Regions from separate parts of the Bifidobacterium pseudocatenulatum DSM 20438 genome, predicted to be linked through region 3. Evidence: riboswitches for the same ligand, from Rfam matches in the RefSeq annotation. Region 3 holds a riboswitch; each other region holds the start of a gene.
What was found. A riboswitch is a leader RNA that binds a small molecule or an ion and turns the genes downstream of it on or off. The one in region 3 is predicted to bind thiamine pyrophosphate.
Positions count from the first base shown of each region.

Region 1: another riboswitch for thiamine pyrophosphate. It lies ahead of BBPC_RS04325 (solute carrier family 23 protein); the one in region 3 lies ahead of BBPC_RS06655 (hydroxyethylthiazole kinase).
Region 2: another riboswitch for thiamine pyrophosphate. It lies ahead of BBPC_RS05405 (ECF transporter S component); the one in region 3 lies ahead of BBPC_RS06655 (hydroxyethylthiazole kinase).

Region 1 covers NZ_AP012330.1:1,046,529-1,049,763, reverse strand. The annotation lists gene gltB (glutamate synthase large subunit) at 1-1,292, opposite strand, end outside; TPP riboswitch at 1,507-1,609, shown strand; gene BBPC_RS04325 (solute carrier family 23 protein) at 1,591-3,024, shown strand; gene BBPC_RS04320 (LuxE/PaaK family acyltransferase) at 3,079-3,235, shown strand, end outside.
Region 2 covers NZ_AP012330.1:1,279,918-1,283,152, forward strand. The annotation lists gene BBPC_RS05400 (ABC transporter ATP-binding protein) at 1-1,082, opposite strand, end outside; gene BBPC_RS05405 (ECF transporter S component) at 1,178-1,792, opposite strand; TPP riboswitch at 1,823-1,925, opposite strand; gene BBPC_RS05410 (Mrp/NBP35 family ATP-binding protein) at 2,076-3,197, opposite strand.
Region 3 covers NZ_AP012330.1:1,584,388-1,587,622, reverse strand. The annotation lists partial or broken gene BBPC_RS06660 (thiamine phosphate synthase) at 1-717, opposite strand, end outside; gene BBPC_RS06655 (hydroxyethylthiazole kinase) at 847-1,716, opposite strand; TPP riboswitch at 1,707-1,815, opposite strand; gene BBPC_RS06650 (hypothetical protein) at 1,906-3,235, opposite strand, start outside.

The sequences.
Region 1 (3,235 bases), 540 kb from region 3:
TGGGACGCGAGGGACTTCTTGATCTCCTCGTCCGGGATGATGCGGCCTTCCTTGGTATCGACGAGGAACATCTTGCCCGGTTCCAGGCGGCCCTTGGACACGATGTGTTCCTCGGCGTTCTCCGGGAGCACGCCGGTTTCGGATGCGAGCACGATGTAGCCGTCGTCGGTAAGCTGCCAGCGGCCGGGGCGGAAGCCGTTGCGGTCGAGCAGCGCGCCGACCTGGGTGCCGTCAGTGAAGATGATGTGCGCCGGACCGTCCCACGGTTCGATCAGCGTATTGTTGTATTCGTAGAACGCCCTGACATCGGGGTCAAGCTGGTCGTTCTTCTCCCATGCCGGCGGCAGCATCATGGAGATGGCATGTGGCATGGAACGTCCGGACAGGTGCAGCAGTTCGAGGCATTCGTCGAACGTGCCGGAATCGGAGTAGCCCGGGGTAGCGATCGGCAGCAGCGGCTTGAATTCGCCGAGCAGTTCGGAGCTTAGGCGGCCTTCACGTGCGGACAGCCAGTTGCGGTTGCCCTGGATGGTGTTGATCTCGCCGTTATGGGCCAGCTGGCGGAACGGCTGGGCCAGCGGCCAGCTCGGGAACGTGTTGGTGGAGAAGCGGGAGTGCACGATGGCGATCTTCGCCTTCATGCGCTCGTCGGAAAGATCCAGGAAGAAGGGCTTGAGCTGCATGGTGGTGAGCATGCCCTTGTAGGTGATGGTGCGTGCGGACAGGGACGCGAAGTAGATGCCCACCTCGTGTTCGACGCGCTTGCGGATGCGGAAGGTCTTGCGGTCCAGTTCGATGCCTGCGAGCTGGCCTTCGGGGTCGGCCACGACCAGCGTCTTGAACGCGGGCATGCTGGCGAGCGCCTGCAGTCCGAGTCCGTCCGGGTTGGTGGGTACGACGCGCCATGCGAGTACTTCGAGGCCTTCTTCGCGCACGATTTTGGCGATGGCTTGTTCTTGTTGTCCGGAGGTGGCGATGTCGCGGTCGAGGAATGCGATGCCGGCGGCGTAGTGGCCTTCTTCGGGCAGTTCGACGCCTGCGGTGGCGCGCATGAATTCGTCGGGCATGCTCATGAGGATGCCTGCGCCGTCGCCGGTGTTTTCTTCGGCGCCTACGGCTCCGCGGTGGTTGAGGTTGACGAGCACTTCGATGGCGTCGTCGACGATTTTGCGTTCGGGGCGCTTGTTGAGGGTGGTGACCATACCCACGCCGCAGGCGTCGTGCTCGGCGCCGGGATCGTACATACCTTGGGAATCATGGATCGTGAGATCTAACGGGGCGTGGAAAGTCACCGAAACCACCTTCAATGTTTTTGGGCAAGAAAAGTCTTGCGGTTCTTTAATGCGTGGTTTAGAATACCGCGCCCCTGTATCAAATACGTTTCGCGTGTCCATATAACGAATACTCGGAAAAGTCAAGACTGTTTTTCTTGGGAAAATGTGGAGGATATGTGTTGGGTTGTGGTGGTTGCCGGTATCGATGCGTGTCGTTATGCTGGTGGTTGTCCGAAGAGTACAGGGGAGCCGATGTGGCTGAGATGGGCGTTTGCCCGGACCCTTATGACCTGAACAGGGTAGTGCCTGCGTAGGGATGTTACGAACGGTGCGCGTGCGCGTCTTCTCTGTGCTGACGGCTGGTGTTTGGCCGTGTGTTTCGTGGAAAGAGAAGGGATTTGGCGTGTCTGATGCGTCGCAGGTGCCTGAGCAGCTTGGTTCGGGTTCGAAGAAGTTGACTCCGAAGAATGTGCTGCTGGGTTTGCAGCATGTGTTGGTGTCCAATGTGTGGCTTGATCCGGTGTTTGTGGCTGGTGCCATTGGCTTGCCGTTGGCGTTGTCGTCAAATATGGTGAATGCCATTTTCATTGTGTCTGGTTTGGTCACATTGATTCAGGCCACGAGGTTGGTGCGTTTGCCGATTGTGCAGGGTCCGTCCGCCGCGTTCGATGCGTTGATGATCGCTGCGGGCACTGCTGGTTCGTTGGCTGCCGCTGGTACGTCGATTTTTGTCAGTTCGCTGATTTTCTTGGTGCTGTGTCTGACCCGTGTGATTGAGAAGATGCGTTTTCTGTTCGCGCCGATGGTGTCGGGCGTGATTATTTTTCTGGTTGGCGTTTCGCTGTCGAGTTTCACGTTGAGCGAGTTTCTTGGTGGCGCTCCCGGCGATGATGGTTTTGCCGATCCGAAGACGTTGGCCGTGTCTATCGTGACTTGCGTGCTGGTGGTGGCGCTTTCCCAGTTCGGCAAGGGTATGGTCAGGGCGCTTTCCTATCTGATTGCTCTGGTTGCCGGCACTGCGCTTTCGATGGTATTTGGCATGGCTGATTTTTCCGGTGTCGCGTCGAAGCCTTGGTTTGGTCTTCCTCAGATTATGCCGTATGGCGGTTTTGACTTTGATGCGGCGGTGTTTGTGCCGTTCTTCATCGCATATATGGTTGCGATTATGGAGGCGCTTGGCGTGTATCAGGCGGCCAGTGAGATCCAGGGCGTCAAGCTTGAGGATCGTCAGGTTCGTTATGGTTTGGCCGGCGAGGCTGCCGGTTCCGCGATTTCTTCGATGATCGGCGGTTTCACCACTACCGCGTATCCGCAGAATGTCGCGTTGCTTAAGGTCACGGATGAGGGCAAGACCCGTACCCGTGTGCCGGTGATCATCGCCGGCGTGGTATTTGTGGTTCTTGGTTTCATTCCGAAGGCCGGAGCGGTATTGTCGTTGATTCCTTCCCCTGTGATCGGCGGCATTTTCCTGCCGGCCGCGGCAAGCCTGATCAGCACGGGCTTCAATACGCTGCGCAAGGTGGAGTCGAACGACCGTTCCCAGGCGGTCATTGGATTGTCCCTGCTGTTGGGCATCGCGCTGCCGAGCGCGTTGAGCGGCTTGGAGGGCGGCGCTCACGTGTTCTTCTCCAATTCGATTCTGGTTGGGGCGTTCTGTGTGGTGATTCTCAAGGCACTGCTGATCGACCTGCCGAATCTGATCAATCGTCGTAAAGGAAACAGCGAAGCTGAAGTTCCGTCGCAGATCTGATTTGCTTTCGAATATCAGTATCGTTTATAGAAAGGAATACCGCATATGACATCAATGTCGTTGGGTGCCGACGCGCAGGAAGTCAAGGCAAACGTGCTTGAGTTCATCGAAAAGTATGGTTGCGAGGTCGCTCCGGATGAGGCGTTCGACGCGCTCGCACATAAGATTTTCGCTTTCCAGTTTGCCCATAACATGCAGTATCGCGCGTATT
Region 2 (3,235 bases), 300 kb from region 3:
CTGCTTTTCCATGTGAAGACGTTGTTCTCCCTATGTGCGGGAACCATGCTTTCATCCATACTTACCCGACCGGAAATCGGCTTGAGCAAGCCAGCCAAAGTCAAAGCGAGCGTGGATTTTCCCACGCCGTTTTTGCCGGTCAGGGCGGTAATCTCGCCGGCATGGAACGCGAGGTTCACACGCTCGCCAAGAGCGAATTCACGTCCGAAGCTGAGATCCTCGGTTCGCAGAACAACATTTCCCGACGATTGATTGGATTCGGGAATATGGCTTTCGACGGTGCGCCCCGGAACCCAGGCACCACCTTTTGTCAATACCGGCGCCATGCTGCCAAACACTTCTTCCGGAGTGCCGTCGGCGATGACTCCGCTGACATGCGAATCGGATTCCGGCTTACCAAGCACAATGACACGATCCACCAAATCAAGCCATACGTCGATATGATGCTCCACCACCACCAAGGTTTCATGGGTTCGGTCAAGCACACCACGTACCGCATCATGCACTTCCTTGACGCCTTCCGGATCAAGGTTGGCGGTCGGCTCGTCAAGCAACAGCAGCCCGGGATGCATGGCGAGTACACCAGCCAAAGCCAGACGTTGACGCTGCCCGCCAGAAAGCCTGCGTGTGGAACGATCGAGTTTCATATAGCCAAGTCCAACAATGTCGAGTGATGAACGGACCCTGCTCCAAATCTCATTTTTTGGCAGATTCAGATTTTCACAACCAAAAGCAGTATCATCTCCCACACGTTCCAGAATCGTCTGCGCATCGGGATCCTGCAATACCAATCCTGAGCGCCCACGCGAATGACGGGCATCCGTTCCGTCAATCAGCAGCTCACCCTCGAGTTCGCCTTCATCATCACCGCCGAGCACGCCGGCAAGACCGGCCATCAACGTCGATTTTCCGGCACCGGAAGCGCCCAACAGCAACACGCGCTCCCCCGGCTGTATGGTGAAATCCACATGCCTTAACGCAAAATCCTTACGTGAGGCATGCCGCCATCCCCAATCGCGCGCGACCACCCCGGCTGCGGAAAACGGTTTTCCTGCATCAGTACCCATGAATCGTTCTTTCATTCCTTTTGCATTTGACATTCGCAAGGCGAACACGCATCAAAGAAGTCCCGTATCCACTCACCGTGAATGCGATACGGGACTTCACAAACGAATCGTCAGACCAGTTCCTGCGTGCGGCCGGATTCGAAACGGTCAAGCACGCCGGTTTTGGCGATGGCCACCTGTAGGAAATACATCACCATCCCGGCGAGCACTGCACCGGAAATGATGGAGGTGCCTAGGTAGATACTGGCACGCACCGTGCTCCAGGCCGGGTTGGTGATCCAGTAGTACAGACCGCAGCCTATACCTGCGAAGGCGCCGGCAATGGTGGTGGACAGCAGGTCCCACTTCCTGTAGGCAAAGACTGCGAAGCCGATTTCCGCGCCAAAGCCCTGCATGATGCCGACGATCAGTGAGCCGCCGACACCCCACTGGTTGCCCATGGTGAGCTCAAGCGCGGCGGCAAGGGTTTCCGCGAACAACGCGGCACCAGGTTTGCGCACGATAATGGCCGCCAAAGGACCTGCGAACAGCCAAAAGGCGTTAAGCAATCCTTCAAAACCAGGGGTCACCGCTCCGAAGAGAGCCAGTGGTGCGGTACAGACAATGTCCCAGCCCCAGAAGATCACACCGGACGCAACGGCAATGATGGCAGCCACGACAATATCGACTACACGCCACTTGTTGTTGTGCTTGCGCACTACGGAAGACTGCTTTTCTTCAATCATAGGATATGTGCCTTTCTCTCTTTGACAAGGCACGGGAATGGAGAGACGTCCGTGCGCCGGCATTACCCGGTATACGTTCATACGGTCGAAGCGTTTGCTTCCTCTCAGCCATACGGCCCCCGTGTCTGCGCTTGATACTACACAAGGCACAAGATTTTCACAAGGGCCGTTTCATTTTCGCTTCGTTTCCGGTATGGAATACGCTCGGTTTTTTGCAATGGCCTGTCTTCGCGGGTTTCCCTCCCATACTGAATGCAGTACGGGAACACGGTTCCATAGAGTTTTACAGGGGCCTGCGCATCAACGATTCAGCTAGGTTCCTGAATGTCTCGCCAATATCGTCGGCACGTAATGAGCCATCCTCATTCAGCACGGCCGGACGTCCGGCCTCACCAGTCTCCCTCAATTCCGGTTCCAACGGAAGCTGAGCTAGCAAAGGAACGTCATAACCGAGGCTTTCGGTCAGCTGTTCCGACACGCGCGCGCCGCCGCCTTCGCCGAAAATCCGCAGACGTTCACCCTTGTGCTCGTAATAGCTCATGTTTTCCACAACACCACGCACTTTCATCGGCACCTGCAGCGTCACCAGGCCGGAGCGGACCGCGATGTCGGATGCGGATGGCTGCGGCGTGGTGACCACCACCAGTTCCGCGTTCGGCAAGGCCTGGGCCACGGAAATCGCCATATCGCCGGTGCCTGGAGCCAAGTCAAGCAGAAGCACGTCGGGCTCACCCCACCACACGTCTGAAAGGAACTGTTCGAGCGAACGCTGCAGTCTCGGCCCTCTCCAAAGGATCGCGCGATCGGCGCCCGCAAACATGCCGATGGAAATCAATTTCGTTCCCCAAGCGGTGACGGGCATGAGCATGCCATTCAGATTGGTGGGTTGCGCGTGCACGCCGAACAGTCGCGGCAGCGAGAATCCATAGATGTCGGCATCAATGGCAGCCGTATCATAACCGAGCGCCGCGAAAGTGGCGGCAAGATTCGCGGTGACGGACGATTTGCCGACACCGCCCTTGCCGGATGCTATGGCGAAAATACGGGTTTTGATGCCCGGCTTGTTGAAGGGATTCTGCTTGCGCTCGGCTTTGAGACCGGCAACGAGTTGGGTGAGCTTGTCTTGGCTCATAGATCCGACTTCGATGCGCGGCAGCAGCGTTGCATCCGGGTAGGATGCCACCGCTCCGTTGATCTGGTTGGTGATGGTCTGCGATAATGGGCAGCCTTCTACCGTCAGTTCGACCTCCACACGAACCTCATAGGTGTTCGCCTTACCTTCCACCGGTATCGCATCGATGGCTGCGATCATGCCCAGATCAGTCACAGATCGACCCAGTTCCGGGTCGATTACTTTGCTGAGTCGCTCATAGATGCGCGCTTCGATGGTGCGCTCGTCGGTCATGGTTCCTCCTTTAGCCGCGTACCAGACTAGCGTCTGGA
Region 3 (3,235 bases):
GCGCACTGCCTTCCATCGCGAAACCATATTGCGGGTCGCCTCTTCCGGATCGCTTGCGCCGGCAATGGCCGACACCACAAACCAGCCGGCCGCCTTCGAATGTGCGAGCATCTCCATATCGTCGGCGGTCACTCCACCGCCGACCACAACCGGAAAATCACTCGCATCGCAGATCGCATTGATCTGCGCCTCGTCGAGCGTATGCCCGGAACCATCGTTGCCACCAACGGAAGCTTCCGGCTTGGTGGTGGACACGTGCAACGGGCCGGCCCCGATGTAGTCGATGCAGCCGGCAGGCAGCTCGTTGATCAGCTTCACCAGGCTTTCCGTTTCGGCAGACAAGCCCACAATGGCATCTTCCCCAAGCAACGCGCGGGCTTCCTGCGGTTCCAAGTCGGTTTGCCCAATATGCACGCCGTCAACTTTGATGCCCTTGTGACGTGCCTGCCAAACTACATCCACGCGATCGTCGATCACAAACGCCACGGAATCGGATTTGCCGTTGTTCTCGATAACCTGCGCGATATCGCGTGCCATGCTGGTGATGTCTTTCGCGTCGGTGTTCTTGGCTCGCAGCTGGATGAACGTTGCACCCCCGCGCAACGCATCCTCAATCACACCGGTAATAGTACGGCTCTTGCAATCCTGCGGGCCGACCACAAAGTAGGCGCTCATATCGAATGTATCGCGCATCGATGCATATGAATAATTGTTCATATAATCAACCCTTCTCGGTAAGTGATTCAGAAAACCTACAATGTGAACCGGCAATCGTCCATATTTTCCATATACGCAATTGCCGAACCCCGCATGATATGCCGAATACCATGCAGGGTTCGGCAAAGCCTAGTCGATGATGATTTCGGAAGCGGCGACTTCCTCGGCGGTGACGTTCCAAAGCGCGTCAAGCAGCGCCACTTGGAAAGATCCGGGACCGGACGATTTCGCTTCGGCGATTTCGGAAGCCCTGTTATACAGCAATGATGCCGAAATCGCGGCGACAAGCGGTTCGGCCACGGCCAGATACGTTGCGGTAACGCCGCCGAGCGAACAGCCGGCGCCGGTGATCTTCGTCATCATCGCGCTGCCGCCGGGCAAACGGAACACGCGCTCGCCGTCAGTCACCAGATCGACTGCTCCGGAAACGGCCACCGCGCCGGCTCCAACAGGGGAGTATTTCGCAAGATGACGAGCCACTCGTTTGGCCGCGTCAACGGCGGAATCGACTTCGTCGACGGCTTCCACGCCTGCCGGGCGAGTGCCGGGAACGGTGGAATCATGCTGTGCCAAACCCCACATCGCATCGAGCGCGATGATTTCGCTCGCATTGCCGCGCACAATGGTCGGCGGGTATGTGCGGAACGATTCGAGAATGGCGGTACGGGTTTTGCCGATGCCCGCGGCGACCGGATCAAGTACCCACGTCTTGCCGTTCTTGTGCAGTTTGTAGGCGATTTCCGGTAGCGCGTCCTTGAAGAACGGCAGGAGTGTGCCCACATTGATGTAGTTCGATCCGGCGATTTCCGCGGTGTCGATCACGTCGTCAGGCAGGAAGCTCATGGCTGCGGTGCCGCCGGCGGCCAGCTGCGCGTTGGCCACAAGATTCATCGTTACGAAATTGGTGAACGACTGTGCCAAAGGTGTGGTTTCGCGTACGTCGTTTACTGCCTGCGCAATCTGTTCACGCAATGCAGCTGCATATGAGTCATCGCCCATTGTCTGCTCCCTACGTTGGTCCTAACCAACAGGTTCAAAGGGTCAGGCATTTGCCTATCTCAGCTTCCGCTTTCGCCGGAAGCCCCCCTGCATGTACATAACATATCTAACCTATACAAAGGTGCTGACAGTGGCACGTTTTGCATAAACGAACAATCGACACGTTCCAGTTGGATGCCGGTCCACTTGTTATCTGCGCGTTGCGCCGTCGGGCCAGTCGATTCCAGGATCGGGCGAATGCAATACGTTCTCGTAAATGTCGTTGCGCACGTAAATTTCGCAGGCGCCTTCCGACCATGTGCTTTTCCAAGGTGTCTTGGTTTCGGCGATTTTGATTTTCGTGTAATGGTTTCTGTCGTAACCAAGGTCGGAGAAGAAAAATGGCTGATACAGAGTGTCGTAGAATTCGGGTTCGCCCCACGATTTCCATGTTTCGATGTCTTTCTTTCCCGCATAGGGGTCAACGCACCATTCCCACGACGAATAGCTTCGTCCCTTGTATGCATTGGCAAGAAGCGTATGGTCGAAGTAAGGGGCTGAATCGATAAGGGTGCTGCCGTACCAAGAAGTGTAGTCGATGCAGTCGGTGCCGCCGCAATATCCGCCTTTGTCGATGATTTTGTTGATTTCTGGATTGGAAGCGGTGTCGTTCTTGCTGACGCGTGTCCAGCCTGCCATCCAACGGTATTGCTCCAAATGGTTGGTTTTGATAAAAGACGCTACCGCCCGGGAAGACGAATAGTCGTACCGAATATCGCAAATACTGGCGCTTGCCGTCCAATACACGCTGACAAGCATGAAGATAAGACCGAGGATTTTGAAGAAACGGAGATACCGTTCCGTTTTCTTCGGTCCAAGAAGAGTCATAACACGGTTGTTGAGATTACGGATCCACTGAGGCCAATCGTTGGAATTGATTTTTTCGATATCGCAATCGATGGCGAGAATGGCGATGAAGAATCCCAAGATGATTCCCGCATGATGCATGGAAAGATGCGCGGTGAACGCAACGCTTATACCCAAGTATGTGGTGAGCAGCAATGATGCGGTTTTCCGGCGTAGGCAAATCTGAATAAGAAAACACCACATCAGGCATGACATTACGCACGGCATAAACAGCTCGCTTGGCGTGAGAGCGATGAACTGCATATTGCCATCCGACAGGGTTGAAGTGAACAACGTCTCGGAAGGCATTACCAGCCAGGTGTTGAATACGGAAACCCATGCGGGTGATGTTGTTGCAGTGCCATGTATGTCAAAGTCACCGTGGTATGTGCCGGGTGCGGGGAGTACGTTGAGGAGCAGTATAATGGCGAATACCAGTAGCAGAACAAGTCCCGCGAAACGCTGCTTGTTTTTTATAAGCGAGCGTTCGCCGCAGAGAAATTGAATCGTCCAATTCAAGGCAAGCATGCCGGCGATTGCCAATCCGTAAGAGCTCGTGGCGCATAGCAGCATCATGCTGAGTATGACTGGCCATGGCTTGGTGTTGCGGTTGTTCCAATTGATGGCTATGAGC